One region of the Arthrobacter sp. TmtSoilC48 genome, then DNA from elsewhere that is predicted to be linked to it. Evidence: riboswitches for the same ligand, from Rfam matches in the RefSeq annotation. Region 1 holds a riboswitch; each other region holds the start of a gene.
What was found. A riboswitch is a leader RNA that binds a small molecule or an ion and turns the genes downstream of it on or off. The one in region 1 is predicted to bind S-adenosylmethionine.

Region 1 (7,346 bases):
GTGGTCCTCGACCACATCCGCGACAAACTTGCTGTCTTGACGGCCATCAGCGCCAATTCCCCCTACTGGCGTGGGTTGCCCACGGGTTTCGAGAGCTATCGGATCCAGGCCTGGAACCGGTGGCCAACGTCCGGGCCTTCTGCCGTTTTTGGTTCGTTGACTGCCTACCGGCGCATGGTCCAGCGCCTCCTGGACACGGGGGTTCTCCTTGATGAGGGCATGATCTACTTCGACGCGCGCATCTCCCGCAACCATCCCACTGTGGAAGTCAGGGTGGCTGACGTCTGCCTCCGTTCGGAGGACGCAGCCTTGATTGCGGTGCTTGTGAGGGCATTGGTTGAGACTGCTTCCCTGGAAATGCTCGACGGCGTTGAGCCCGCCTCGGTTCCGACTGCCCTGCTCCGGATGGCGAGTTGGCAAGCGAGCAATTCCGGACTTCGGGGAGACCTCCTGGACTTTGGCGACTTCCGTCCCCAGCCGGCAGCGGACGTGGTCTGGGCTTTGGTGGATTACCTGAGCCCGGTCCTGGATGACCAAGGTGAACTGGAGTTGGTGAAGGCCGGAATCGCGGACGTTCTTGAGCGCGGGAACGGGGCCCGGGAGCAACGCGAAGCAGCAGAGCGTTTCAACAACCGGCAGCATGACGCCCGGAATCCGCCAGGGAGTCCGCCGAGCAGGGAGGCCTTGGGGGCGGTGGTTGGGCATGCGGTGAAGGCGACGATTCGTGGTGCTGCCGCAGATGCACGTAAGGACCCGGCCCCCAACCTGACGGCGCCCATCCTGACGAGGGTCCGCAGGCCTTAGGCTACTGCGGAGTCAGTCCCGTCCCACGTCATCAAGTAAGCCCCCGCCAAGCCCTCGACGAGGTAGAACACGAACGGCGGGATGTCCTTCTTCGCCACAAGGATGGCGCCGTATATGGGCGCGCTGGCTGCGGCCGTGACTCCGATCCACCGTTTGGTGGGCAAGGAAAGAAGGCTTCCGCCGAGCGCAGCCAGGGCAAGAACGTGGAGCCCGGAATAGGCAAGGAAGGGCGCATTCGATCCACGGCCGTAGGCAAAGCGTTCCAGATCCGCGGCCCGGCGGGACAAACTGGAGACAAAGAGCGGAGCACCTGCCAGTAAAGCTGCCGCGGCTGCAACAGCCCAACGCTTCGCCTGTCCGCGCGGAAGACGACGGGCAAAGGCTGCGTATCCCACCGGCACCGCGACTGTTCCGGCAGCAGCGAGGTGCTGGCCGATCACCCAGCCACGCTGGCCGGCCTCAAGCATACGAAGACGTTCAGCGGCATCAGGGGTGATGTAGACACGCGATACAGGCGAGATCCCTGCAAACCACACCGCCGTACCGGCAACGATGACTGCTCCGGCACGGCGATGGGGGTGGTTCCCGCTCATGGCAGCAAGGTTAGACCTGTTTGAGGGCCTTCTCCAGATCCAGAATGAGATCGTCCACGTCTTCCAGGCCAACGGACAAACGGACCACGCCGTCGCTCAGCCCAATGGCCGCACGCCCTTCGGGCCCCATGGCCCGGTGGGTAGTGGTGGCCGGGTGCGTGATGAGGGACTTGGAGTCGCCCAGGTTGTTGGAGATGTCGATGACGCGCAGACCGTCCAGCAATGCAAACGCGGCATCCTTGGCCGAACGCCCGGAGGAGGGCAGCAACTCGAAGGTCAGCACGGTACCGCCGGCCTTCATTTGCTTGGCTGCCAGCTCGTACTGAGGGTGCGATTTCAGCAAGGGGTACTTGACCCAGTTGATGGCAGGCTGCTGCTCGAGCCATTCCGCGATTTTCAAAGCAGACGCCGAGCTGTGGTTCACCCGCAGGCCGATCGTCTCCAGGCCCTTGGTCAACACCCAGGCATTGAAGGCGGAGAGTGAAGGTCCGGTGTGCCGCATCAACTGCTTGACCGGGCCATCGATGAATGCCTTGGTGCCCAGGATTGCGCCGCCGAGGACACGCCCCTGGCCATCGATGTGCTTGGTTCCGGAGTACACAATGACGTCCGCGCCCAGGTCACCGCAACGCTGGAGCAAGGGTGTGGCAAAGACGTTGTCGACGACGACGGTCGCTCCCGCAGCATGCGCCAGCTCGCTGACGGCGGCGATGTCCACGATTTCCTGCATGGGGTTCGAGGGCGACTCGAAGAACACGGCGGTGGTCGGTTCGGAGAGGGCAGCCCGCCACTGGTCGAGGTCGGGACCGTCGACGAACACGGTCTCCACGCCCCAGCGCGGCAGGATCTCGTTGAGGATTACGAAGCACGAGCCGAACAGGGAACGGGCGGCAACCACGCGATCACCGGCAGCCAGGAGGGCACCCAAGGCGGTGAACACCGCGGACATGCCTGACGCCGTCGCGAAGCATGCCTCGGTTCCTTCGAGCAACCGCAACCGTTCCTGGAACGTGGCTACAGAGGGGTTGCCGTAGCGGGAGTAAACGAAGCGTTCGTCCTCGCCGGTGAAGGCGCGTTCGGCGGCGGCAGCGGATTCGTAGACGAAGCCGGAGTTCAGGAAAACGGGTTCGGACGTCTCCTGGAAGTTGGTACGGTCAAGGCCGCCGCGTACTGCCTGGGTGTCAGGGCTCCAGCTGGCGGCATCGGGATTGAAAGTCACTTAGTCGTTCCCCAGGTTGGTTGGCAGGCCGCGGTTCTTCCAGCCGTTGATGGTCCGTTCGCCGTAGCGGTCCGGGTCGCCTTCGAAGCCCTCAAGCACGTTGTAGGCGGTGAACCCGGCCTGCGTCGCGGCGATGGCGGCCGAGATGGAGCGCTGGCCTGAGCGGCAGATGAAAACGAGTTCCACGCCCTCACCCTCGGGTGCCTGCTGCTGCAGGTCCTCGATGAAGCGGGAGTTGGGAATGCCACCGGCGAGGTTCCACTGAATGAACAGGGGATCATTCTCTGTGGCTTTGGTGTCCGGGATGCCGATGTGGGCCCACTCGGCCTCGGTGCGGACGTCTACCAGGATTGCGCCTTCTTCAAGCTTGGCCCACGCGTCCTGCGGGGTCAGGTCACCTGCGTAACTCATGCGTGTCCCTCGAATGCTTCTTCGTCGTCGTCGTTCTCCAACTGGTCAACAGCATTCGCGACGGCGGCGTCTGCGTTGGCGATGGCAGCGGGCAGGACGACCGCCTGCGCCACGATGACATCCGTGCCATTGAACGTGGCTGCCGGGCTGCCGTGGAGCACGTAGCCGTCGGCGAGGGCCGTGGTGATCCGCTCGCAGAATTCACGGGTATCCGGACCTGTAATCAGGCGGTAGGAGAGTTTTTCTTCAGTGGTTTCAGGCATTGGCTGGTGCTCCTCAGTCACGCTTGCAGTTCGAAGTGTCGATACGCCGAGTAGTCACCTGAGGCACCCCGCCGGAGAGAGGGTTGCCGACCAGCAAGTCAGGGCTTGGCGCTGGTGCTCATTACTCAAGAAAAACGTAACATCCCGCGGCGGCGGCCCGCACTTGCAAGCGGTTACGCGGTCGTCATGTTGCGTAACCGGCCGGTGCTGGAGTAGCAGCCCAAATGTGACGCCCCGGGAGCATAATTGACGCAGTACGACCCCCTGTAACTTCGCAAGAAATCAGGTCGCGGTGAACGGACAAGGCAGCTCTACACTCAAGCCCATGCTGCATTTTGGATGGTTCGTGGGCCACGGTTTTGGTGTCCAGGGATGGGGAACTCCCGGCTACAGCCTGGGCTACGACTGGAAGAAGCCTGCCCTGTATCAAGACGCCGTCCGCGCGTTTGAGCAATCCGGCCTTGACCTCTTCATCATCGAGGACTCCCTTACTGTTCCCGATACCTATGGCGGCACTGCCGAGGTCTCGCTGGCACACGCCTCCTTTGCGCCCAAACATGATCCCTTGGCCCTGGTGCCGTACCTCCTGTCCGCAACCGAGCACCTTGGAATCGTCCCGACGGTCAGCGCATCGTTCTATCCGCCTTTCACTGCGGCCCGCCTCCTGGCCACGCTGCAGCATTTCTCCGAGGGGCAGTTGGGATGGAACGTTGTCACCTCCGGCAGCGACCTCGCAGCGCAGAATTACGGTTTGGACCAGCAGATTGAACACGACCTTCGATATGAGAAGGCGGAGGAATTCGTCGACGTCGTCCGCAGGCTTTGGCGGAGCTGGGAACCGGACGCCGTCCTTGAGGACGTTGAGGCCGGCGTATTCGCCGACCACACCAAAGTGCACCCTATTAACCACCAGGGTGACTTCTTCAAGGTCCGCGGTCCCCTCAACACCGCACCTCTGCCGGAGGAGCCCGTACTGGTGCAGGCCGGCGCTTCTCCCCGCGGCAAAGCGTTCGCGGGTGGGCATGCAGACGTGGCGATCGCCTTGGCCCGTGGCGTTGACGGCATGAAGGCCTACCGGGATTCCATCCGTGCCGAGGCTGCCAAGGCGGGCAGGAACCCCGACGACGTCAAGGTACTTTTCGTGCTAAAGCCCACCGTGGTTGGTTCATCGGCCGAGGCCGGGGAGTTGCGTGCGCAGCGCCGGGAGCTAACCCAGCGTGATATCGACAGCCAGCTCAATTCGATCTCCTACCTGTCCGTGATCGACTTCAAGCAATTCGACCTTGATGCGCCGTTGCCCGAATTGAGCACCAACAGCAACCAAGGCACGTTGGAGCACTTCGCCAAGGCGGCACCTCCGGGGTCTACCCTGCGCCAGATCCTTCAGGCACGCAGCGGTGGCGCCGGTGATTCGATCATCGGCACGGTTGGTGAAATCTCGGATTATCTCGAGGAGACCGGCGAGGCTGTGGGTGGCGACGGCTTCCTCTTCTCCGGCTTCGTGGACCCCGTCACCGTGCACGGCGTCTTGGACAAGCTCACTCCCGAACTGCGCCGCCGTGGCCTGTTGAGGAAGAGTTACGGCGACGGTGGCTTCCGCCAGAACCTTCTGGACTTCTGACGATGTCCTCCGAGCCCCGGACCCTGTTGATCGGCACATCGCCGGTGGACCCTGAGCGCGTAGCGCAGGCTGCCTTGGATCCGGCGTTTCACGTGAAACTCAACCATGATGCGTTGTCTTTGATCGGCCGCTCACGCGAAGTGCTGGAGCGCGCTGCGACCTCAGGGCAGAGAATCTACGGCCTGAACACCCTCCTCGGATCCGGACGGGATACGGCCGTGGAGGAGAAATCGGTTCTTGCCTATCAAATCCAAGTAGTCAGATACCACAACAGCGGCGTGGGCGCGCATCTGGACCGGCCCTCCGCCCGCGCTGTGATCCTCGCCCGGCTCATCGGCTTCAGCCGCGGCGGCTCCGGCGTGCAGCCGGAGACAGCCCGGTTCTATGCGGAACTGCTCAACCGTGGGGTTCTTCCCGCCATCCCGCGCGAAGGCTCAGTCGGCTCCTCGGACCTCACCCAGCTGGCCGCCGTCGCCGCCGTCGCCATCGGTGAAGGTGAAGCGATCGACGCGAACGGCACCCTGGTACCCGGGGCGAAAGCGCTCGCCGACGCCGGTCTTCAGCCGCTGCGGCTCGCGCCCGGTGAGGCCCTGGCCCTGGTCAGCGCAAACGCCTACTCGGTGGGGGCCGGCACCCTCGCCTTGGTGCGCCTGCAACAGCTGGCGGAACTCGCCGACGTCGCGCTTTCCCTCTCGCTTGAAGCCATTGCAAGGTACGACGGCGGCGGGAACCTCAGCCCGTTTTCGCCTGCTATCCAAGCGGGCAAGGCGGTGGACGGGCAGAAGGACTCGGCGGCAGCCGTCCGTTACCTTTTGCGCGGCGGATGGTTGGAGGACGTTCGTCCCGAAGTCTCGGTGCAGGACGCTTTGTCATTCCGTTCTGCGCCCCAGACGCATGGCGCTTTTCGCTCCCTGGTTTCACAACTCGGCGCTGCGTTGAGCGTGGAGCTCAACGGGCGTGGCGACAACCCCCTGGTTGATATTGAAAGCGGGCAAATGGTGTCCGGAGGGAACTTCCAACCGATGCAGCTGGCTCTTTCCTTTGAGGGCCTGCGGCTTGCGTTGGCGCACGTGGGGATCTCCAGCGAGCGGCGCATCGCCAAACTGTATCCGCCACAACGGGTGATCCGGGCCAGGCATCTGGAGGCTGCCGCCAGGCACCTGGAGGATTCGTCGTCGAATGCGGTTTCCGGGTCCGGACCGGCCGCAGGGCTTGTGCAGGAGGAGTTGCCCGGGCTGCTCTGGTACTCCGCAGCGGGACTCCTGTCCGAACTGAAGTTCCTGGCAGCGCCGGCGACGCTCGGGGCACCCACCCTCTCGGCCGACGTCGAGGACCACTCCACTTTGGCGCCGCTGGCGTTGCAGCAACTTGAAAGGTCCTTGGAGGCCTTGGAGAAATTGCTTGCTATTGAGGCCCTGACGGCGTCGTATCTGTTGTTCGAAGCGGGGGCCGCCCAACCGCTTGGGAAGGGGACCGGCGCCGTCGCGGGCCGGCTGGCTGATGTGCTGGCAGATCGGCCGTCCGCTCCGGACCTGGTGGAGCGCGCCCGACGTGAATTGCGTGATGTGGTGGCGCTGGAATTGCCGCCGATGGCTCAAAGGGAGGGGACCACGTGAGTACCGCAATCAGCAAACAGGGCGCACATGCGGCGGCAGGGCTGCCGGATGGCCTGGATGCCTCCGTCCTGGATAAAGTGGGCAACACTCCGCTGGTGAAATTGGAAGCCCTGGGCCGTGGATTGGGCAGCACCATGCACATCAAGCTTGAGTCCGAGAACCCGGGCGGATCCATCAAGGACCGTACTGCGCTGAGCATGGTCCGGGCGGCGGAGCGCTCAGGAGAGTTACAGCCGGGCGCAACCATTGTGGAGAGCACGTCCGGTAATACCGGGATCGGGCTGGCGCTCATTGGGCGCCTGACGGGGCACCCCGTGGTGGTGGTTACGGGCGACACCATCTCCCAGGAGAAGCTGGCCGCGCTCCACAGCTATGGTGCGCGCGTAGTGCTGACAGACTGGGGCGCGCCCTCCGAATCGCCGGAGAACGCCCGCGCTGTGGCAGCGCGGATCACGGCCGAAACGCCCGGTGCGTGGCGGCCCATGCAATTCGACAACCCTGCCAATCCTGCCGCGCACTACCAAACTACCGGGCCCGAGATTTGGGAGCAGACCCACGGCCTGGTGACGCATTTCGTGGCCGGCATCGGAACCGGCGGGACCATTAGCGGCAACGGCCGGTTCCTGAAAGAGAAGGTTGCAGCATCGCGGCCGGGCGGGCATCTTGAAGTGATAGGCGCCGACCCCTACGGCTCCGCATACAGTGGGGGACATCCGGGCGAGATCCTGGTGGACGGCGTGGGTAACTCCTGGCCGCAGGCTGAATGGCCCAAGGCCTTTGACCGCTCCATTGTTGACCGTTTCCTGCGCATCCCCAACG
Region 2 (7,346 bases), 2.6 Mb from region 1:
GGCTTGCCCTCCCGTTCAGCTTCTTCATGGGACCACAGGACAACGGGCGCGGGGAATGCAACGGCTTCAGTCATGGGTCTATTCTTGCAGTTACTGATGAGTAACAACCTACGGTGGCGTAGGTTCGCAGGTTCAAGGCAGGATGGAAAGCGTGAGTGACGTCAATTCATTGGTGAAGCCGGGCGAACCGGTTCAAACACACCCTTGGAGCCGTTACGTGGCACTGGGGGATTCGTTCACGGAAGGCATCGGCGATCCGGAGCCCCGGAACCCCGGCGGCTTCCGGGGATGGGCTGACCGTGTAGCGGAGGAACTGGGCCGCGGTCATGAGGATTTCGCTTATGCCAACCTTGCTATCCGTGGGCGGCTGCTGCAGCAGATCGTGGATGAACAAATTGGCCCTTGCCTGGAACTCCAGCCGGACCTTGTCTCGATTTCGGCTGGCGGCAATGACCTCATCCGGCCCGGTGGCGACCCGGACCTCTTGGCGGAGAAGCTGGACGCTGCTGTTCAGGAACTGGCCTCCGGTGGGGCGACTGTGGTGCTGTTCAACGGACCGGACACTGCATCCTCGGTGTTGGGCCGCATCCGTGGCAAGGTGGCCATCTACAACGAAAACCTGAGGACTGTAGCTGCACGGCACGATGCCATCATCGCGGACATGTGGTCCCTGAGGCAGTTGGCCGATCCGCGGATGTGGGACGAAGACCGCCTGCACTTCTCACCTCTGGGACACCACACCATCGCGATGATGGTCCTTGAAGCGCTGAACGTCCAGCACACCCTCGAGCCCCTGGTGCCCAAGCCCCTGCCGGTCCGCACCTGGCGCGAGGCCCGATCCTCGGATCTGGTGTGGGCCCGCGAGTACTTTGTTCCGTGGGTTATCCGCAGGTTGCGGCATCGATCCTCCGGCGACGGCATCACCCCCAAACGCCCGACGCCGGGACCGGTCTTCGGCCCCAACGGCACCATGCTGCCGCGCGGCTGAGCTGATGCGACTGCGGCCGGGAGGATTCGATGCAGCCTAACAATGTTGTCCCCCTGCGCCTTCGCCGTCAGCAGCTGCGGGCTCCCTACGGCGAAAACGTTGATGATGTTCTGCGCAACCTCCTGGCGGTGCAGTCGCAGGAATTTCCGTATGCCAGGTGGAGCCTCGCCCAGAGGGCGGTCGGGAGCACTGCCCAGAGGGCGGTCGGGAGCACTGCCCAGAGGGCGGTCGGGAGAACTGCCCAGAGGGCGGTCGGGAGCACTGCCCAAAGGGCGGTCGGGAGCACTGCCGATGAGGTGGAGCAGGCGGTGGCTGATGGCAGGATCCTCCGGACGCATATCCTGCGGCCGACGTGGCATTTTGTGCACCGTGACGACCTCGGCTGGTTGATGGGTTTGTCTGCAGATCGCCTTCATCAAGGCAACAAGGGCATGTACCGGCAGGCGGGAGTTGATGAGCACGCAGCCGCCCGCAGCGGGCACATCCTTGCCGAAGCGGTGGCCGGTGGAGCCCACAAAACACGCGAAGAACTAGCCGGAATTCTGGAAAAGGCGGGGCTCCCCGGCAAAGGCCTTGGCTTCGTTTACCACCTCATGCACGCCGAGATCAGCAAAATCCTGGTGAGCGGCAGCCCGGTCCGTTCTGCAGGGGGTGCACTGAAACAGACATACGCCTTGTTCGAGGAACGTGTGCCCGACGGCAATATGTCCCTGACGGAGGACGGCGACCGCGAATGGGCCTTGGGCCAGCTGGCCCTGCGGTACTTCAGCAGCCGGGGACCTGCCACCATCAAGGACTGTGCCGCGTGGTCCGGACTGACCATCAAGGATGTACGGCTTGGCTTGCAGGTAGCTGAAGAGTCCGTTCCGGGCGCGTTGGCAACTGTGGCGGTGGACGGCTTGGACTTCTACTTGCCAGCAGAAGATGTGGAGGCACTTGCAGCGACTCCCCCACCAGGTGACGATGGGCCAGGACTTCCCCGTGTCGATCTCATCCAGTGCTACGACGAGTACGTGATGGGCTATTCACAATCGAGGCATTACCTCGGCGGCAGGGCGCCCTATTTCCCCGAGGGCGATGCTCCAATTCACGTGGTGTTGCTGGATGGCAGGTTGACCGGATGGTGGCGCCACAGCTTCTCGGATGGGATCTGCGAACTCGACATCAGAATGAACAGGCCACTCACAACAGCCGAACAACAAGCCTTGGAGGCAGAAGTGGAACGCTACGGGAAGTTCCTGGGCATGGAGACAAAGCTGGTGTGAAACTGCGGGACTAAGCTGGGTTAAGACCTAGGAGGCCTGCACCGTGAACAATCTGATCTTCTGGATCATCGTCTGCTCGTGGCTGATTCCCATGGGGATACGCATGTACAACAAGTCCCGGGCGCGGCGGCTCCAGGACCGCAATTTCCCGGGCCCGAATTATCCGGGCCCCGGCTATCCCCCGCAGAATCTTCCGGGACCGGGTTACCCGCAGCCGAATTATCCGGGCTATCCCACGCAGCCCACCACCATCCGCCCTGCCGATGCCCCACCGCCGCCAGGACCGGCGTCGAACGCTTCTTCACCTACGTTTCCGAGCCACAGCGGCTCTGAGCAGCAAGGCTTCCGCGCGCGCAAGCTGGCCGAACTGGACCTCAAGTTCAGCAACGGCGAAATTGCCATGGAGGATTACATGAAGCAGCGCGGCGACATCATGAACGGCTGAGCCGGCTTAGGCGAAGAAGGCCTCGCGAAGCTGCTTCGATAGTTGCCCGATTTCGGTGAGGAAGCCATCGTGGCCGATGGGGGCCTCGATCACGTGGACAGGCACATTGCCTGGCAGGTTTTGCGCCAGTTCCACTGACTGGGCCGGAAAATAGAGGCGGTCGGAATCGACGGCTGCCACAAAGAATTCAGCAGTGGCCGCGGCCAAGGCTTCCTTCAAGGTGCCCCGGCCCCGTCTGATGTCGTGGGACATCAGCGCCTCGGTGATGGCGATGTAACTGTTCGCATCGAACCGGCGCACCAGCTTGGTGCCTTGGTGATCGAGGTAGCTTTCCACCTGGTAGCGGCCACGCTCCCCCAGGACCGCAGCGGCCAGGGGCGTCTCCTGGTGCTGGGCTTCCCGGCCGAAGCGGACATCAAGCTCCAGCGCTGACCGGTACGTGATGTGCGCTATCCGTCGGGCCAGGGCAAGGCCTGCCTCAGGAGTTGGTCCACCGTAGTAATCGCCGTTGTTGAAGTTCGGGTCCTGGCGGATGGCGAGCGTCTGCGACTGGGCGAAAGCGATTTGCTCGGCTGTGCTGTAGGCGCCCACAGAAATAACCGCGCACCGCTGAACACGCTCAGGGAAGGTGACCGCCCACTCAAGTGCCCGCGCCCCACCCATGGAACCGCCAAGGACTGCGTGCCATGCCTTGATCCCCAAAGCATCAGCGAGCCGGGCTTCAGCCACCGTGCTGTCGCGCAACGTGATCAGCGGGAAGCGGGATCCCCAGGGCCGTCCGTCCGGCGCCTCTGACGATGGGCCCGTGCTACCGTAACAGCCGCCCACAATGTTGATGGAGATAACGAAGAACCGGTTGGTGTCGATCGTCGCGCCGGGACCAACGAGTTGCTCCCACCAGCCTTCCTCATCAGTTGCACCGCGGGCCACATGCGTGCTGCCCGTCAGTGCGTGCTGAACCAGGACTGCGTTGGACGCATCCGCATTCAACTGCCCCCAGGTTTCGTAGGCAAGCACAACATCCGGGAGAAAACCGCCGGCTTCAAGTTCCAGCGAACCTACGCCGGCGTACTTGACCGTCCCGTCTTCTTTGCCCGGTTTGGGGGGTGCTGTAGCAGTAATGGTCATTCCTTTGACACCTAACCTCGCGCTTGCCTGCCGCCTTGCGTGCGACAGGCCAGGTCTTCACCCGGGGCACCCCACCGCGGAGGAGGGTTGCCGGCCAGCAAGCCGGGGCTGTCGCTGGCACTCATGACCTAATACGTAGAGTCTAGGAAAAATACCGCTGTCTTGGCGAAGAATGTGACAGCTGTGTGACGGTTTGGCGCCGCTTCGTTCAGGAACACGCACCGCGAAGGGCCGCCCGGCGAATTTTCGACGGCGGGCGGCCGCTCTCCCAGCAGCGCGATTAAGCGCCTTTGGCAGCCCGGAAACCGGCCTCCAGATCAGCAATAATGTCGTCCACGTGCTCTATTCCCACAGAGAGGCGGACGAGGCCTGGATTCACGCCCGCAACCAGCTGCTGTTCGACCGTGAGCTGGCTGTGGGTAGTCGACGCCGGGTGGATAACCAGCGAGCGGACGTCACCGATGTTGGCAACATGGGAGTGCAACTCCAGGCCGTCGACGAATCGCTTGCCGGCCTCGACGCCACCCTTGATGTTGAATGCCACCACTGCACCGGTACCCCTCGGCCCGTACTTACGGCCGCGGTCGTACCAAGGGCTGGACGGCAGGCCCGCGAAGGCAACCGATTCGACGTCGTCATGGGCTTCCAGCCATTCAGCCACTTTGGTGGCGTTCGAGACGTGACGCTCGACGCGCAGGCTCAGGGTTTCCAGGCCCTGGGCGATGAGGAAGGCGTTGAACGGGGAAACCGCCGAACCCAGATCGCGCAGCAACTGCACGCGCGCCTTGAGAATGTAGGAGAGGTTGGCTCCGAGCGCGCCATCCTTGCCAAGGTCCCGGGCGTAAACGAGTCCGTTGTAGCTGGGGTCCGGAGTATTGAATCCGGGGAAGCGCTCCGGGTCCTTGCCGAAATCAAAGTTTCCGGAGTCCACGATCACGCCGGCGATCGCCGCGCCGTGGCCGCCCAGATACTTGGTAGCCGAGTGCACCACGATGTCCGCACCCCACTCGATGGGACGGATGAGGTAGGGGGTTGAGAGCGTGTTATCCACGATGAGCGGCACGCCAGCCTCGTGCGCGGCGCGTGAAACACCCTCGATGTCCAGGACGTCCTGGCGCGGATTGGACACAACCTCGCCGAAGAACAGCTTGGTGTTGGGCTGCACGGCGTCCCGCCACTGGTCCAGGTTGTCCGGATCCTCCACGAACGTCACGGAGATGCCGAACTTCTTCAGAGTGTGCGCCAGCAGGTTGTAGGTGCCACCGTAGAGGCTGGGGCTCGCGACGACATGGTCTCCGGCCTCGGCAATGTTCAGGATAGCGAAGGTTTCCGCGGCCTGTCCTGAGCTAAGGAGCAACGCGCCCAGCCCGCCTTCGAGGCTGGCGATCCGCTGCTCCACGGCGTCTTGTGTTGGGTTGCCGATACGCGTGTAGATCGGGGCGAGCTCGGCCAGTGCAAAGCGGTTGGCTGCGCTCTCTGCGCTCGGGAAAACGAAGGACGTGGTCTGGTAGATCGGAAGCGACCGCGCCCCCGTGGCAGCGTCGGGCTCCTGCCCTGCGTGGATCTGGCGGGTTTCGAAAGACCATCCTTGGGACATTGGGTTCTCCTCTTCGTGGCGCGCGGGTTTGCCGTTGATCGCTGTAGGCGTGGGCTGGGGCCAGTCTAGGAAGCGCCCGGGTACTTGGACAGCATTGTGACGAAGGCAGTATTTTTCAGTCTTTACGCGACCCGGCGTGAAGCGTTCCAGCGGCGCACAATAACATCCCATGTTAGTAAGGCTTCCCTTAGCTGAGACCCCGATCACAAAGTGCCAAGATGAAGCCATGCGCATGGATCACGTCTCTTACGCTTGTGAACGAGATGGCCTTTTGGCCACCACCGAACGAATTTCCGCAGCTCTGGGAGTGGACGCAGTCCGGGGCGGAGTGCACCCGCGCTTCGGTACCCGGAACATGATCATTCCCTTGGCGGATAACAAATACCTGGAAGTCGTAGAGGTCCTGGACCACCCTGCTTCCGACAAGGCACCCTTTGGCCAGGCAGTCCGCGCACGCTCGGCGGCTGGCGGCGGTTGGATGGGCTGGTGCGTCGCCGTTGACGACCTCGCCCCCTTCGAGGAACGCCTCGGCCGGTCCGCAGTTCCGGGCAACCGCAAGTTCCCGGATGGCCGCGAACTCGTATGGCAGCAGATCGGCATTCTCGGCTTGATCGCCGATCCCCAGGTGCCTTACCTGCTCAAGTGGGAGGGCGATCCCTCACTGCACCCGTCCAAGGTCTATGAGAGTGACGTCAAGATGTCCAGCCTCACCATTGCAGGCTCGGCGGAGCGCGTTACCGAATGGCTGGGCGAGCCCGTCGAGAAGCCGCTTGAGGACGTCGCTGTCCAGTGGATGGCCCCGCACGGTACGCCTGGCATCATGTCCGTCACTTTCGAAACCGCATCCGGCGCCGTCACTATCTGACGCACACCTTCCCTGGGGCCTGGTCCCCTCCAGTCCAGCATGTTGGGTCACAGGTCCAGTGTGTCCGGTCAAGCTTCGGCCGCCATCAGCGGGTGCCAACGACGTCACCCACCGATGGCGGCCGGATTTCTCTTTAAGGGTCCCCTGGCTTTAAGGGTCCCCTGGCTTCAAGGCTGTCTAGCCCAGGCCTATCGCCTTGCCGAAGAGGCTGAAGCCAACGAACGCGACGATGTCCAGCAGCGCATGCGCAATGACCAAAGGCATCACCCGCTTCGTCTTGGTATAGATCCCGGCGAAGACCAAGCCCATGGCGAAGTTGCCGATGAACGGCCCGAAGCCTTGATACAAGTGGTAGCTGCCGCGAAGGGCCGCGCTCACGACAATGGCCAGCGGCGTGCTCCAACCGAATTTTCCGAAACGGTCCATGAGGTATCCCACGACGATCACTTCCTCAACGATCGCGTGGCGAATCGCGGAGAGAATCAACACAGGCACTGTCCACCAGTAAGCCTCCAGGCCGCTGGGCACAATGGCGGTGGTGATACCCAGGGCACGGCCGGCCGCGTACAAGCCAAGTGACGGGATGCCAATGACTGCTGCGAGTCCCAATCCGTGCAAAAGGTCCTTGCCGGGGCGTGCGAAGTTGAACCCCAGCCGGGCAAAGCCACTTGCGCCTTCCCGCCCACCCTGGGCATGCGATGACAGGAAATAGAACACCAGGACCACCGGCACCAAAGCGAAGACAATGTCCAGTAGTTGATACGTGAGGTCGAAGTACTCGCGGGTGCTTTGGGACCTGTTAAGAGTGGAGGTTGCCTCGGACAGCGGCGCCCGCGTCATCTTGTCCAGGAGCTGCACCACGGAATACACAGCTGATTGGCCCAAAGACAGGCCCAGTACGATAAGTACTTCGGCGCGCAGGCGGCGGCGGGAAGCAAGGAGCATGTACCTATCTTGCCTGCAGTTCCTGCCACTTTGCCGTGAACTGTGCACGTTCCCGCTCCATCCGTAGGCAGACCCTATGCTTGGTGGGATGAGTGCCCCAGGGAGAATCTTCA
Region 3 (7,346 bases), 1.1 Mb from region 1:
GGTGTGGCGGCGATGGTGTTGTTCCTGGTCCACGAGGCGAGGACCAGGGAGCCCATGTTGCCGTTGAGGCTCTTTGCCATAAGGAACTTTGGGTGGGGCAACCTTGCCACGCTCGCGATTTACGGTGGGATATCGCTGGGATTCTTCGTCCTGGGCATCTATCTCCAGCAGGTTGGAGGGATGGGGGCTACCATCGCGGGAATTGCTTTGCTCCCGGCGACCGTCATCCTGATGCTGACGGCGTCCTACTTCGGTGGGCTGGCAGGAAAATATGGTCCGCGATGGTTCATGACCGTGGGGCCGCTGCTATGCGCTGTGGGCTTTCTGATGTCCCTCTCCGTCCAGGAGCCACTGAACTACTGGACCCAGGTGCTTCCGGGGCAGATCGTCTTTGGCGTGGGACTCACCACTCTCGTCGCGCCACTCACCGCAGCGATTCTGGGCGCGGTGCCCCAGGAAGAGGCCGGGATTGGTTCGGCCGTCAACAACGCCGTGGCCCGTATTGCAGGCCTCATCTGCATTGCCTTTGCCGGCCTGATCGTTGGTCCGGTGTTCACACGGCAAGGTTTGTACAATGCCTTGATTGTCACGGCGGCATTGTTCGTCATCGGGGCGGTGGCGTCCGCCGTCGGGATCCGCAACCCACAGCCCGAAGCGGCAGCTACCGTTGACAGCGACACGGATACTGCGTCCGACGACGGCGGCTCGGCCAGCCAGCGTAGCTAGCCCAGGCAGCGCATCGGGTCAGCGCGCGGGAAGCACGCAGCCTTCGTGGACTTCGGCGCTTTGGACCCAAAGTGCCGCTGTAACTTCATCCGCGAGATCGAATTCGCGCCGTTGGGCTCCGCTGCCGATCCGAACCACCAAGGCTCCGCCGAATGGTTTGCGTCCCACCACCTCAACAGGAGCGTCCAAGGTAATCTCTTCCGACGCGAGATACCGAAGAAGATCAGGATTTTCGTCGCTGATCCGCGTGATGCGGCCTGAGTGGCCTTCGTCCAACTCGATCATGCGGTACGCATGAGGGAGCTCCACGGATCCGTCAGCCGAGGGAATGGGGTCACCGTGAGGATCCCGCAGGGGGTGGCCAAGCTTGGCGGCCATGCGCTCGATGAACGTATCGGACACCGCGTGTTCCAACATCTCAGCTTCATCGTGGACTTCATCCCAGCTGTAACCGAGTTCGTCCACGAGGTATGTCTCAATGAGGCGGTGGCGCCGGACCATGGACAGCGCCAGCCGCATGCCCTCCGGAGTCAGCCTGATGGCGCTGTAGGGTTGGTGGTCCACCAAGCCCTGGTCCTTGAGCTTGCGGACCATTTCAGACACCGAGGAATTGGCAACGCCAAGCCGCAGGGCAAGCTGCGAGGACGTAATTGGTTTGTCCTGCCACTCCGTATAGGAGTAGATGACCTTGACGTAGTCCTCGATAGAGGAGGAGGGCGTACTGGTCTTCACACACCAAGCCTACCGTGGCGGGGCGCCGTGGATCTTGCGGGCCCGCCAGGTAGTCGTCACGTACGGCAATCCCAGTCGTTGGCCAGGGGCATGGCCGAGATGATCGTAGAGGTACCACGCCAGGTTGCCCATGACCTTTGCGCGGGTGGCTTCATTGGCGCGGAGGTAGTAGCTGCGCGATTTCGTGAGCTCCATGATGTCCTCCGGAGACACGGCGTCCTCCCAGCTGGTGAGATGGCTCTCCAAGTCCGTGAATTCCGGTCCGATAACTGGCCGGAAGCCGGGCTTGTGCACATCTCCGGCGTGCATGATGCGTGATAGCCGATGGACCCAGGGCACAGAGGTGTCCAGTTGGTTCCATACCAGGCCAAGAACTCCGTGGGGGCGAAGGATGCGGGCGATCTCCGTGCTGGCCTTGAGCGGGTCACACCAGTGCCAGGCCTGGGCAACGCTGACGACGTCGAATACTGAGTCCGCCAACCCTGTTGCCTCGGCCGTACCCTCCAACGCCTGAACGCAGGGATAGGACTTTCGAAGTTGCTCCAGCATGTCTGTGGAAGGATCGACGGCGGCCACCTGCAGGCCGCGTTCCACGAGCAGTGCCGTGAATTTTCCTGTGCCTGCACCAATATCCGCGGCGGACTTCGCTCCAGGAGGAAGAAGCCAAACCACTGAGTCTGTGGGATAGCCGGGCCGAACTCGATCGTAGTGTTCGCCGCCGTCCTGGAAGCTCTGGCCCAGTTCGTGGCGGCGCGTGGCATGCAGCTTGGGACCACCTGGCCTGGCAGCGCTGCCGGAAACACTTCCGCCGGAAACACTACGGGAAGGCACGGCCACGCACAGACTCCTTTACCGCGAACGCCGGTTACCCTACGAATTTACCGCACAGTACGTGTACATCAGCAACCGTGCTGTTTCAGTCAATAGTGCTGTGTCAGTCAATAGTGCAGGGTGCAGCCCCTGCGGTGCCCGGCGTGTTTGGCGCCCATTCCGGGTAGCTGCGGTGGTCGTTTGCCGGCACCCAGCGGCCTTCGTCCACTACATAGTCCCAGCCGAGACCCGTGCGCTTGAGTTCCTCGATACCAGCCAGCAGCCGCGTGGCATCCTCCAGGCGGGAGCCCACGCCGAAGCTGGCTCGCAGTGAGCCGGATGGGAGGCCCAGCCGCTTGAGGAGGGGATGGGCGCAGAAGCGGCCGTCACGAAGTCCTACACCGTGTTCGGCGGCGAGGTAGGCGGCGACCAGTCCGGCGTCGAATCCTTCCACCGAGAAATTGACCACGCCGATGGTGTCCTCGGAGTCGCTGAAGATCCGGTGGACCGTCACGCCGTCGATTGCTTCAAGTCCCTGTACGAGGTAGGAGCGGATTCCAGCTTCATGGGCATGCCAGGCATCCTGATCCAAGCCGGCGAGCACCTGCGTCGCGCGGGCCAACGTTGCCGCACCCAGGACATTGGGGGAGCCGCCCTCGTGGCGGGCGGGACCTGAGGCCCAGCTGACCGAGTCCAGGCGCGCCTCACGAACAGCGCCTCCGCCAGCAAGGTGGGGAGTACCGGCGTCGAGCCAGTCGGGACGGCCCACAACGACGCCGGCGCCGAACGGAGCGTAGAGCTTATGGCCGGAGAACACGATGTAGTCGACGTCTGCGGCGGCGATGTTGATGCGGCGGTGGGGGGCAAGCTGCGCGGCGTCCACCACAATCCTGGCACCGTATTCGTGTGCAAGTGATGCGAGTTCGGCGATCGGCAGGATTTCACCGGTCACGTTCGAGGCACCGGTGACCGCCAGCAGAGATACGCCGCCTTGGCTGAGTTCCTCGCGGAGCTTGGCCAAGGTAGCGGTCAGTGTCGAAGCAGCTACGACACTGCGGTGGGGGACGCCCTGCCAGGGAAGGAGATTGGCATGGTGCTCGATGTCCAGGTAAAGGACCTCGCCCGTTGGCTTTCCGTCGAGTTGCGGGAGGCAGCCCGCCAGCAGGTTCAGCGAGTCCGTGGTGTTCCGGGTGAAGATGACGGAATCATCCGGACGGCCGCCGACGAATTCACGGACGATGTCGCGGGAGTTCTCGTAGACCGAGGTGCTGATCTGGGAAGCGTAGCCCGCGCCGCGGTGGACACTGGCGTAGTAGGGGAGGATCTCGTTGAGATACGCAGAAACGATGGTCAACGCGGGAGCGGATGCTCCGTAGTCGAGGTTGGCGTAGCGGACGTGGCCACCCTGGATCAGGGGAGCTTGCAGCTCCGCGCCTGTGACGGCGGCCAGGGGCCTGCCCGCAGCGGCTTCGTGCGCTGCTTCTTCGACCGCAAGGGACGGCAGAACGGTGGAGTTGAACGTAGCAGTGCTCATGGGACCTCACTCAAGAGGGACCCCCTATGGGGATCCGCGCTTGCCGTATCCGTTCCGGACCGGCCAGGTCGTCACCCGGGGCACCCCACCGCGAATGGAGGGTTGCCGGCCAGCAAACCGGGGTTTAGCGCTGGCACTCGTGACCTGTAAAGAGGTTAGGCCACGCATCTGGCCTGCTCCAAAGTCGCTTCGCTTTGTTAAGCAGATTGTTACGAAGGGTCCGGAATCCCGGTTTTGGGCGAAGAAAAGACGGCGGATGCCCCGAAAAGGAGGCTTCCGCCGTCGAAAATTCTATGCTCAGCCGGTTGGCCTGTTGGTCCGCCGGGTCAGAGGAGGTCATCCAATGCGGGGTTTAGCCGCTTGAGGACCTCCGAATGGAGGATGGAGTTGGTGGCCAGGGCGTTGCCGCCGAAGGGGCCGTCCTCGCCTTCCAATGAGGTGAAGCGGCCGCCGGCTTCCGTCACGATGGGAACCAGTGCTGCCATGTCGTAAAGATTCAGCTCTGGCTCGCAGGCGATGTCAACAGCCCCCTCGGCTACCAGGCAATAGGACCAAAAGTCGCCATAGGCGCGCGTGCGCCAGATGTCTTCCGTCAACCCCAGGAACTCGTCCAGATTGCCGCGTTCCTTCCAGCCGGAGAGGCTGGAATATGACATTGAAGCATCGGCCAACCGCGAAACGTTGGACACCCTGAGCCGGGTGGCTGATGCCAGGGAGCGGCCCATGTAGGCGCCCATGTCCTTTGCTGCCCACCAACGCTTGCCCAGCGCCGGGGCGCTGACAACTCCAACGACGGGCTCGCCTTCGTCAACGAGCGCGATCAGGGTAGCCCACACGGGAACGCCCCGAACAAAGTTCTTGGTGCCGTCGATGGGGTCGATGATCCAACGCCGGGAGCCGTGGCCGCTGCTGCCGAACTCCTCGCCGAGGACGGCGTCACGGGGGCGCGAGCGTGACAATTGGCCGCGGATGGCTTCTTCCGCAGCCTTGTCGGCATCCGTCACGGGCGTGAGGTCAGGCTTGGTCTCGACCTGCAGATCCAAGGCCTTGAAGCGGTCCATGGTTTGGGCGTCCACGGAATCCGCCAGCACGTGGGCCAGTCGCAGGTCGTCGTTGTAGCTGGAAACGGGTTGGGTCATGCCACCAAACTATCGTGAAACGTTCCCTGCAGTTGGATCGCCTTGCGCCGACACTTAGTTGACCGTACCCAATTCCTTGGTCTCTTTCGCTTCCATACGCGGGTCCGCGCCCAGCAGCCGCCGGAGCGAAGACAAACGGGCCACTCCGGAAGGACCCGCGTGTCCCTCGTTCACCCAGGCATCAAGTCCGCAATTGATGGCGCCGGCATCGTGCTTGCAACCGCGTTCACAAGCTTCTGTGCCCGGTTCCAGGTCGGGGAAGGAATGCAGGATGCGGTCGGGGTCCACGTGCGCCAGTCCGAAGGAGCGGATACCGGGGGTATCGATGATCCAGCTACCCGGTGGGGCGTCTGCCAGCTTCAGGGCCAACGCCGAGGACGACGTGTGCCGGCCCCGCCCGGTGACGGCGTTGACACCACCGGTAGCCCGTTCGGCTCCCGTCAGGGCATTGACCATGGTGGACTTCCCGACGCCCGAATGGCCCAGCATGACAGTCACTTTTCCATCAAGGTGTGCCCGCAATTCGGCAACGGCGCGGCTGTCCAGCCTCGCGGACAGTCCGTCGTCGGAGCGGGCGTCAATACCGGACGCTTCATCATCTGCCGTACGGCTGATGATGATCGGAAAGTCCAGGCTGAGATAGTTGGATAACAGCTCCGCAGGATCCTTGACATCTGCTTTGGTGACAAGCAGCAGCGGCTCGATCCCGGCGTCGTAGGCTGCAACCAAAGCACGGTCAATAAAGCCCGTCCGGGGCTCCGGATTGGCCGCGGCGACCACCACCACAAGTTGGTCTGCGTTGGCCACCACCACTCTTTCGATGGGGTCGGTATCATCAGCGCTGCGCCGCAGCAGCGTCTTGCGCTCCTCTATGCGGACCAGCCGCGCGAGGGTATCCGGCTCTCCCGATACATCCCCCACCAAGGCGACGAAATCGCCGGGGACGACGGGGTTTCGTCGCAGTTCACGCGCGCGTGCAGCGATGATAATACGTTCATCGGAGGAGTCTTCTCCAACGATGGCGGTGTAGCGCCCGCGGTCCACCGTGATGATCCGGCCAATGACCGCGTCATCATGACTGGGGCGGTCTTTGGTGCGGGGCCTTGATCCTTTTTTGTTCGGACGGATCCGGACGTCGGATTCGTCCCAGGAGCGTGCGTCGCGGCCCATGGTCAGTTGCTGGCCTCACTGGTGACGGTTTCGTCCTCGCCCGTGCCCTGCTGCAGCATGGCCTCCCACATCTGCGGAAATTCGGGCACCGTCTTGGAGGTGGTAGCGATATCCTCCACCTGGACGCCCTCAACGGCGAGCCCCAAAATAGCGCCGGCCGTAGCCATGCGGTGGTCGGCGTAGCTGTGTACGACGCCGGGATGCAGAGTGGCCGGGCGGATGATCAGGCCGTCAGCTGTTTCTTCTGCGTCTCCGCCGAGCCGATTGATTTCAGCGGCCAGCGCGGCGAGCCGATCGGTTTCATGGCCACGGAGGTGCGCGATGCCGGTCAGCCGTGAAGGGCCTGTGGCCAGTGCGCACAGCGCAGCGACCGTGGGCGCGAGCTCGCTGGTTTCGTCGAAGTCGGCGCCTTTGATTTCCGGGCCGCCCTTAACCGTGAGCGTGCCGTTTTCGAGTGTCACCGTGGCACCCATCTCAACCAGGATGGACCGCCAAAGATCACCCACCTGGGTGGTCTGGGTGGGCCAGTTGGGGATCCGGACGGTTCCGCGGGTTGCCAGGGCTGCGGCAAGGAACGGGCCGGCGTTGGAAAGGTCCTGTTCGATCCGCTGGTCGAAGGCGTGGATGGGGCCAGGTGCGACCCGCCAGTGGTTGGGTACCGAATCGTCCACCTTGACGCCCACTCCGCGAAGGACGGAAACGGTCATATTGATGTGGTCCAGGCTGGGGACAGGCTTGCCAACGTGTTCCAGGTGAAGGCCTTCGGTGAATCTGGCGCCTACAAGCAGCAAGGCCGAAACGAACTGGGACGATGCGCTGGCATCGATCACCAGATGGCCGCCCCGAACCTCGCCAGTGCCATCCACAGAGAAGGGAAGGGCCGACGGCGTCCTTCCGCCTTCGGTGGCGACAGGAACTCCGAGGGCGAGCAGCGCTTCGATGATGGTTCCCATGGGCCGCTTACGGGCATGGGGATCGCCGTCGAACGTGGTTGGACCATTGCGTAGCGCAGCTAAAGGTGGAACGAAGCGCATAACCGTACCGGCAAGGCCGCAATCGATGGCAGTCTCCGCACCCGAAGCCGAAGGATCCATGGGAGTGATCTCAAGGTCCGGTCCATAATCACCGTCGCCGGGTACCTCGGTGACGGTGGCACCCAGTTGTCTGAGCGCCTGAATCATAAGGACGGAATCGCGGGAGTGAAGGGGGGCCCGCAGGCGGGAAGGGCCGTCGGC
Region 4 (7,346 bases), 3.1 Mb from region 1:
GCGAAGCGATCCTCCTGGAGCTTTGCAACGGCGGAATCGTGTTCCTGCCCGGTTCTGCCGGAACCGTGCAGGAGATCTTCCAGGACGCGTGCGAGAACTATTACGGTGCCCCCGAAACCATCACTCCCATGGTCCTGGTGGGCCGCGAGCATTGGGAACGGACCTACCCGGCCTGGCCGATGCTGCGAAGCCTCGCGGCCGGGCGGCCCATGGCGAACAGAATCTTCCTGGTGGACACGGTGGAGGACGCGCTCGCGGTCGTGGCCGCGGGCTAAAAGTCCTTGCTGCGGCTAGAAGTCCTTGCTGCAGCTAGAAGTCCTTGCTGCAGGGGCCTGAGCCGAGTTGGGCAAGGCCCGTCTTGTCCCCGGCAGCGTACTCGCGAACCCACGAGGCTTGGTCGTACATCAGCTGGCGGGGGTCATCCACATGGTCCAAGCCAAGAACGTGTCCAAGTTCGTGCATGATCACGGCCGTGCCCACTTCCTTGCCCTGGGGTGTGTCCATGATCCCGGCAAACTGCGGTGCATCCAACGACACCGACCCGGTCACGTAGGCCTTATAGCCGTTGCTCAGGCCGATGGAGGAACTTCCGCCCAAGCCCACCGTTTGTCCGGTCAGCCGCGGCACCTGCTCCGGTGTGGTCCAGGCAATGAGCACCGGCGCCCAGCGGTCCCCGTATGTGGTGGGCTGGTACCCGGCCCTGTTGGTGCTGGGGATTTCGGACGTCGGACCGTCATAAATGAACTGCAGCCCGGAGGCGAGGCTGGCCTGCCGAACTGCTTCCTCCACCATCGAATACCAGCTTGTTGGGGCCAGGTTTGAGTTCACGACGTAGTGAATCGGCCGGCAAGGGGAGTAGGCAAGGGGAGTGCCGTCTTCCTTGACGACCAGGAATTTGTAAGAAGTGCTGGTCCGTTGCAACGGCGCCGGCGTGCCCAGGGGAGCGTCTGCTTCCTCAAATCCGGGCAGCGGATCCTGACGCTGGCCAAAAGGAACCAGCCCGGGCCGCGGCGCCTGGCTCTGCGTCGTGGAATCGGACCAGAACCTTTGAAGTTCGCCGCTGAAGTAGGCGCCGGCGCAGACCAAACCAAGGATGCCGAACAGGAACAGGATGGCCGCGATGCTGCTGTGCTTGATGGGAGGCCTGGGCGGCGGCTTGGCTTCCGGGTGGTAAGGCGGCGGGGGATAGGGGTCTGGCCACTCTGGCGACCCATAAGGTTCCATCGAACCCCCTCACGGGACGGCCCAATCGGACGGTGGGGCGCCGCCGTCGGCCGCTTCCGTCAGGATAGAACCCATGGGACCGCGAGTCCATGCCGATTCCTGGGAAGCTGCGCTGCTTCAGATGTCCTTGCGGCAAGGAGCCGAGGCCAGGAGGTGAAGGCCGTTCAGGTCGCCGGCAGCCAACCCGTCAGGGGCGCCGATCTCCGGGTACATCAGCTGAACCGGATCATCAACATGATCCAAACCCATGACGTGCCCCAGTTCGTGCTGCATGACCGCCAGCACGTAGTCCGAACCGCCCTCCTCGGCCAGAAGCTCCGCCACTTGCGGGGTGTCGAGCTCCAGGCTGCCCGTGATGTAGCTCTTGGGACCGTTGTTGAGTGAGTACATGGTGCTGCCGCCCGTACCGATGACGGTCTCAGCCAGCGCCGGAGCGGCCTCGGGCGTGGTCCACGAAATGAGCAAGGGTGCCCACCGGTCACCATACTTGGACGGTTGGTAGGGTTCCCGTTTAGTGGTGGGCAACTCATCGGTGCTGCCATCGTTGATGAACTGGATTCCGGACGCCGCGGAAATATTGGCGATTGCGGTGGCAAGCAGTGAATCCGTACCCTCAGGCGCGGTGGCGTCGTTCACCACGTAGTGCAGGGGACGGCACGGCGAGTACCCAACCGGAGTGCCGTCGTCGTTGGTTGCCAGGAACTTATATGAATCGCTGGCGTTGGCTGGGGGCGGCGGCGATGCCAGCGGGGCGTCCGCCTCGTCGATTCCTGGAGGCGGCGCGTCCAGGGCGCGTGCCGGGGTCTGTTGGATCGGCTCGCTTTTGGGCGAATTGGGCAGGGCCACGCCCGGAAACAGCCCGATGATCCGGGGATCGCCGTGGAGCAAACCGCTGACAAGGACGGCCACCACCGCGGCGACACCGGCCATGAGGACGCCGCGAAGAATTCGGAGGGTTGTGCCCGCACGACGGTGTTTTGGCGCGCGCAATGGCGGCTGCTCCGAATCCACGGTTCTCCATTCCCTACGCCCCGGTCACGCGGGGCCGCGCGGAGGACGAACCAACATTACCGCCTAGACGATCATCGTTCCGAACGCGAGGCCAAGCCCGTAGGTGGCGGCCGCGGCGCCCAGGCCGATCGCCAGCTGCCGGAAGCCACGGCTCAGCGGTGAGGTCCCGGACAACAGCCCGACGACGGCGCCGGTCGCCAGGAGCGCGATCCCCACCAGCACACCGGCTACTATCAGTGCCGCCACACCCGTGATGCCGAAAATAAACGGAAGGATGGGCACGACCGCACCCGAGGCGAAGAAGCAGAAGCTGGACATCGCAGCGCCCCAGGCAGACCCCACGGTTTCGTGGTTGTCAGCGGGTTGCTCCTTCTCCGGTTGCAAGGAGAGGCTGGGATCGCAGTCGCAGCTGAAGAGTCCCATGCGTTCGGCGGCACGGTGCTCGGCTGCCTCACGGGTCATGCCGCGGGCCAAGTACACCAGCACAAGCTCGTTGTGCTCGATGTCCAAAGAAGGGGCGGCTGTGAGGGTTGCCTGCGTGGGCAGCGTGGCGCTGAGCAACTCCCGTTGCGAGCGGACCGAAACGTACTCGCCAGCACCCATGGACAGGGCGCCGGCCAGCAAACCGGCCACGCCACTCATGAGGACCACCGGGCTGGGAACGCCGGTTGCTGCCATACCCATAACCAGTGAAAGGTTGCTCACCAGGCCATCGTTGGCGCCAAAAACAGCGGCACGGAAGGTACCGGAGAGCCTGTTGCGGCCACGCGTGGCAAGGCCCCTGACAACTTCTTCGTGGATTTGTTCGTCGGCAACCATGGCTGGAGTCGCGGCAGGTTCGGCTCCGTAGGGGGAGCGGCCTTCCGCGCGCTGCGCCAACGCGAGGACGAACACGGAACCAAAGTGCCGGGCCAGGAAGCCCAGCAGCTGGCTGCGGGTGGAAGCTCCCTTCGGCATTCCGGCGTGTTCTCCCAAGAGCTTGAGCCAGTGTGCCTCGTGCCTTCCCTCGGCCTCGGCCAGGGCGAGCAGGATCTGCCGTTCTTCGCCGTCACGACGCTGGGCGAGTTCCCGGTAGACGGCGGCTTCGGCACGCTCGTCGGCCAGGTATTGACGCCAGCGCCTGATGTCCGCCGGTGTGGGCCGGGCTGGTTGGGACGGTGTTCCGGATCCGGGGGCGGGGTCCGGAGCGGGGCTCGACGAACCGTGGGATTCCTGGTGCTTCTGCACTTTTTCTCCTGTGCTGGGTGGGGTAGTTGCGGCCCCATTGCACGCCCACTGTACCGCTTATTGGCGGGGATTTTTGGCCGGTATTCCTTAGCTGGAATGTTCGGCATGCCTTAATTTTCGAAGCTGCAATCCTCTGCCTGGAGCCTTTCCCTGGGTCCATGTGGGCCGTTGCCTTGACCCTCTTCAGGCACAGTGCTCAGATGGAAGGACAGGGGCGGGGGCCCTCCCCGCACTCGGTCAGCAGGCTGCTTGCCAGCCCACCAGACGGAGGTTGCAGCATGGACACCACCGAACCGCACGCCAACCACCCCGAACGGGAGACCATCGAGTCGGATCCCGCCTACGATTACAGCGATGACCAGGAAGTCGACGAACCCTGGGTGGAGGAAATCGACGTCCCGGATGACGACGAGCGGGTTGTCCCCCTGGATGAAACCGAAGAATTCCGCGGGGAAGAAGACGAGGAATTCTAGGACCGTTTCTTAGGCAGGGCCATCTTCACCGAAGGTGAAATGCCGCTCCAGTCCCGCCGGACGCCCGAGCGCTGCAACAGTCACCGTCAACGTCCTCGACGATTCACACCACCGCGATGGACGCACAGCCTGGGCAAGGGCATGCGCCAACAGGCGCGCTTCGGGGTGCCGGAACCGGGCCAGGCCACCGTTCAGGAACAGCGTCACCGTCCCAAGGACAAGGTCGACGCCGGGAATCACCGGAACAGTGGGCGCTTCGGTTTTGGTGGGGCTGCTTTGGCTTGGGGTGGTAACGCCTTGGTACGGCAAGGACTGCTCCTTTGGGGAGTGCTCTTGCCCGCTCGGTTGTCTCTGGTCCGGGGCGGGCCGCTTCCTCATCCGAACCACCCGTGAACATGGGGTTGGTGTGTGGCCAGTCGGAGCTTGGCGCCACCTCTCTTGAAGCTGGGACCACTGTACTGGAGGAGTGCTGTCCGGGAGAAGTGTGGCCCTCGGATCCGCTCGCCCCCGCACAGCGCAACGGCGGCGCTGCCCCGGGAAGGGGCGGCGCCGCCGTCGAACATTGCTTTGTTCAGTTCTTATCTGATGCCTTGCGGCCCTGGGCCGTTAGCTGGCGTTGTGGCTGCTGACGGGGTGGGCTTCCAAGGGCAATTCGTCAGATACCGCTCCGGCCACGCGCTTTTCCCAAGCGGCCCGGACTTCGGGTTCGGTGGGCGGCGTGAGGAGGGAAATCACCACGTAGGCGACGAACGAGGCCGCGAGGCCGTAGTAGATGGGCTCGTTGGCGTAGACGCCATCGACGCTTGGAATGACTCCAGTGGCGAACAGAATCAACAAGGCCAACGTCAATACCGAGCCCACTGCCATGGACCATGCAGCAGCGATACCAGTGCCGCGCTTCCACACCAGGCCGCCAAGAATCGCGACGAGGAGGCCGCCCACAAGGATGTCGTAAGCAATGGTGAGGGCAACAACCACGTCCTGCGCGGCCATGGAGATCAGCACCGCGACGATGCCCAGGCCAAGAACCCAGTAACGGTTGGCCTTGACGTCGTGCTCGGGGTTTTCGGTGTCGTCCGTGTTGATGGTCTTGCCGAACCAGCTGGCCACGAACGGAACAACATCTGCGCGGGCCACCGTGGCGGCGGCAATCAGGGCACCCGAAGCGGTGGACATCATGGCTGCAACAGCTGCGGCCATGACCAGGCCGCCGATGCCGATGGGCAGGATGTGGGTTGCCACTTCGGCGTAGACCACGTCCTTGCCGAGGTTGGCGACATCGATATTGGGCAGTGCTACGCGGGCGGCCAGGCCGATCAATGCACCGGCCACACCGTAGAGGATGCAGTAAACGCCGGCGGTCGCTCCACCCCAGCGTGCAACCTTGGGAGTCTTGGCCGTGAAGACGCGCTGCCAGATGTCCTGGCCGATCAGGAGTCCGAGTGTGTACACGACGAAGTAGGTGATGATCGTCTGGACGCCGATTCCGTCGATCTGGAAGAAGCTCGCATCGACACGCTCACGGATGCCGTCCAGTCCTCCGGCCGCGTTCATGACGAACGGGAGCATCAGGAAGAAGATGCCTACGGTCTTGATGATGAACTGGACCTGGTCGGCCAAGGTGATGGACCACATGCCACCGATGGTCGAGTAAACAAGCACAATTGCACCGCCGACGGCGATCGCCATCCAGCGTTCCCAGTCGAAGAGGACCACAAAGATGGTGGCGTATGCGCCGGTGGATGTGGCACAAAGCATGAGGGTGTAGGCCAGCATGACGATTCCGGAGGTCTGCGTGGCCTTGCTGCCGTAGCGAAGGCTCAGCATTTGGGAGACCGTGTAGATCTTCAGGCGCTGGATAGTGCCGGCGAAGAGCAAGCTCAGGAGGAGCACGCCGGCGCCGATTGCGACTACCAGCCACATACCTGAGATGCCGAACTTGTAGCCCAGGCCGACGCCGCCGACGGTGGATGCCCCACCGAGGACAACTGCGGCCATGGTGCCGGTGTAAAGGAAAGGTCCAAGGCGGCGGCCGGCCACCAGGAAGTCGCTGTTGTTCTTGGTGCGGGACTTGCCCCACCAGCCGAATGCAAGCATGGCAAGCAGGTACACCACCACAATGGCGATGTTTATGAACGATGAGTCCATGAGTGGCTCCTTGGAGCTGGTGCACGGAGGTTGGGTTTTCGACGATACGCCTGGGAAGCGTCGAAGTCTCCGTGCTGGTGATGGGAGATTGGGGATCGTGTTGTGCCTCACAGACAACACTTGTTGCCTATGAGGATATGTTGTGATGGGAGTAACAGTCAAGGGGCTTTGGTCATCCTCGGGCTGTTGAGGGCTCCAGCGGCCCCTGGTCCCGCTACTATTGCTGCAATGACAGGGCCGAATGACAGGCCTGAAAGGTTCGTGAATGAAGGCTCTCCCCGTTGAACCAAGCAACGTTCCCGTTGCCATTGGTTCCAGAATCCGCGCAGCCCGCCAGGCGCAGCGCCTCACCATTGAGCAAGTGGCGGACGCAACTGGTTTGACCAAGGGCTTCCTCAGCCGTGTCGAGAGGGATCTGACGTCACCGTCGGTCGCTTCACTTGTAACCCTTTGCCAGGTCCTGTCCGTGTCGGTAGGAGACCTGTTTGCCGCTCCCGAAACGCACCTGACCAGGCGCGACGACGGTCCCCGGATTTCGCTGGGCGGCCAGGGCATTGTGGAGCGTTTGTTAACGGCCCGTTCGGAGCGGCGCCTGCAGATCCTTCAGGCCACCATCGAGCCACGGGGCCGTGGTGAGAACGAGCTCTACGCCGTGGACTGTGACGTTGACGTCCTTCACGTGGTGAAGGGACGCATCAAGCTCATCCTGACCAACGAGGAGTACGACCTCGAAGAAGGGGACACCCTCTCCTTCCCGGGCAGGGAACCCCACACCTGGGTCAATCCCACGGACGAAACCGTCGAGGTCCTCTGGATTCTGGTGCCCGCAGCCAGTAAGTAGCTCTTGCCCGCTCCTGCGGGGTGCTGCGGCGGGGTCAGCCCACGTGGACCCAGGGGCGCCGGGTGATGTCGGGCTCAGCCTCACGCAGTACCTCGCGGGTCACCGGCGCGATCTCGCCCTCGCCAAAGAAAAGGAACCTGCTGAGGTTGGAGATGGGGTTGCCCTCGGTCCAGCGGAAGTAAATGTGCGGCATGAAACCCGTAACGTCGCGGATGTGCAGCAGGACAGCGGCAAGGGTGTTGGGCACGTTGTTGCTGTGTACTTCCAGGATCTTGAAGCCGTGCCGTTTCTTGCCCACAACCTGGAGCTCCTGCTCGAAGTCCGAGCTGTCGTCAACAATGATCTCGATGAATACCGCATCGCAATCCAGCGGCAGGTGGTTGGCCTGCTGCGCGTGTTGGAGCTTCTCCCGGTACCGTCCG

Region 2: linked by a shared signal. The riboswitch ahead of metX (homoserine O-acetyltransferase MetX) and the one ahead of AC6I97_RS05150 (DUF1737 domain-containing protein) in region 1 are both predicted to bind S-adenosylmethionine.
Region 3: linked by a shared signal. The riboswitch ahead of AC6I97_RS10135 (aminotransferase class V-fold PLP-dependent enzyme) and the one ahead of AC6I97_RS05150 (DUF1737 domain-containing protein) in region 1 are both predicted to bind S-adenosylmethionine.
Region 4: linked by a shared signal. The riboswitch ahead of AC6I97_RS19235 (hypothetical protein) and the one ahead of AC6I97_RS05150 (DUF1737 domain-containing protein) in region 1 are both predicted to bind S-adenosylmethionine.

Annotation. Positions count from the first base shown of each region.
Region 1 is NZ_AP046049.1:1,075,031-1,082,376, forward strand. Features, by position in the region: gene AC6I97_RS05130 (glutamate--cysteine ligase 2) at 1-804, shown strand, start outside; gene AC6I97_RS05135 (hypothetical protein) at 801-1,397, opposite strand; gene AC6I97_RS05140 (O-succinylhomoserine sulfhydrylase) at 1,408-2,616, opposite strand; gene AC6I97_RS05145 (rhodanese-like domain-containing protein) at 2,617-3,027, opposite strand; gene AC6I97_RS05150 (DUF1737 domain-containing protein) at 3,024-3,290, opposite strand; SAM riboswitch class IV at 3,305-3,416, opposite strand; gene AC6I97_RS05155 (NtaA/DmoA family FMN-dependent monooxygenase) at 3,583-4,911, shown strand; gene AC6I97_RS05160 (aromatic amino acid ammonia-lyase) at 4,914-6,527, shown strand; gene AC6I97_RS05165 (PLP-dependent cysteine synthase family protein) at 6,524-7,346, shown strand, end outside.
Region 2 is NZ_AP046049.1:3,666,697-3,674,042, forward strand. Features, by position in the region: gene AC6I97_RS17015 (alpha/beta hydrolase) at 1-74, opposite strand, end outside; gene AC6I97_RS17020 (SGNH/GDSL hydrolase family protein) at 143-988, shown strand; gene AC6I97_RS17025 (winged helix DNA-binding domain-containing protein) at 1,018-2,253, shown strand; gene AC6I97_RS17030 (hypothetical protein) at 2,297-2,698, shown strand; gene metX (homoserine O-acetyltransferase MetX) at 2,705-3,826, opposite strand; SAM riboswitch class IV at 3,841-3,955, opposite strand; gene AC6I97_RS17040 (bifunctional o-acetylhomoserine/o-acetylserine sulfhydrylase) at 4,107-5,462, opposite strand; gene AC6I97_RS17045 (VOC family protein) at 5,650-6,288, shown strand; gene AC6I97_RS17050 (CPBP family intramembrane glutamic endopeptidase) at 6,466-7,233, opposite strand; gene AC6I97_RS17055 (histidine phosphatase family protein) at 7,346-7,346, shown strand, end outside.
Region 3 is NZ_AP046049.1:2,147,640-2,154,985, forward strand. Features, by position in the region: gene AC6I97_RS10120 (MFS transporter) at 1-726, shown strand, start outside; gene AC6I97_RS10125 (metal-dependent transcriptional regulator) at 745-1,458, opposite strand; gene AC6I97_RS10130 (class I SAM-dependent methyltransferase) at 1,468-2,289, opposite strand; gene AC6I97_RS10135 (aminotransferase class V-fold PLP-dependent enzyme) at 2,393-3,802, opposite strand; SAM riboswitch class IV at 3,834-3,947, opposite strand; gene hisN (histidinol-phosphatase) at 4,129-4,941, opposite strand; gene rsgA (ribosome small subunit-dependent GTPase A) at 4,996-6,111, opposite strand; gene aroA (3-phosphoshikimate 1-carboxyvinyltransferase) at 6,114-7,346, opposite strand, start outside.
Region 4 is NZ_AP046049.1:4,175,064-4,182,409, reverse strand. Features, by position in the region: gene AC6I97_RS19260 (LOG family protein) at 1-275, shown strand, start outside; gene AC6I97_RS19255 (matrixin family metalloprotease) at 310-1,224, opposite strand; gene AC6I97_RS19250 (matrixin family metalloprotease) at 1,342-2,154, opposite strand; gene AC6I97_RS19245 (VIT1/CCC1 transporter family protein) at 2,299-3,462, opposite strand; gene AC6I97_RS19240 (hypothetical protein) at 3,741-3,935, shown strand; gene AC6I97_RS19235 (hypothetical protein) at 3,945-4,244, opposite strand; SAM riboswitch class IV at 4,260-4,379, opposite strand; gene AC6I97_RS19230 (sodium:solute symporter family protein) at 4,542-6,083, opposite strand; gene AC6I97_RS19225 (helix-turn-helix domain-containing protein) at 6,349-6,924, shown strand; gene AC6I97_RS19220 (APC family permease) at 6,959-7,346, opposite strand, start outside.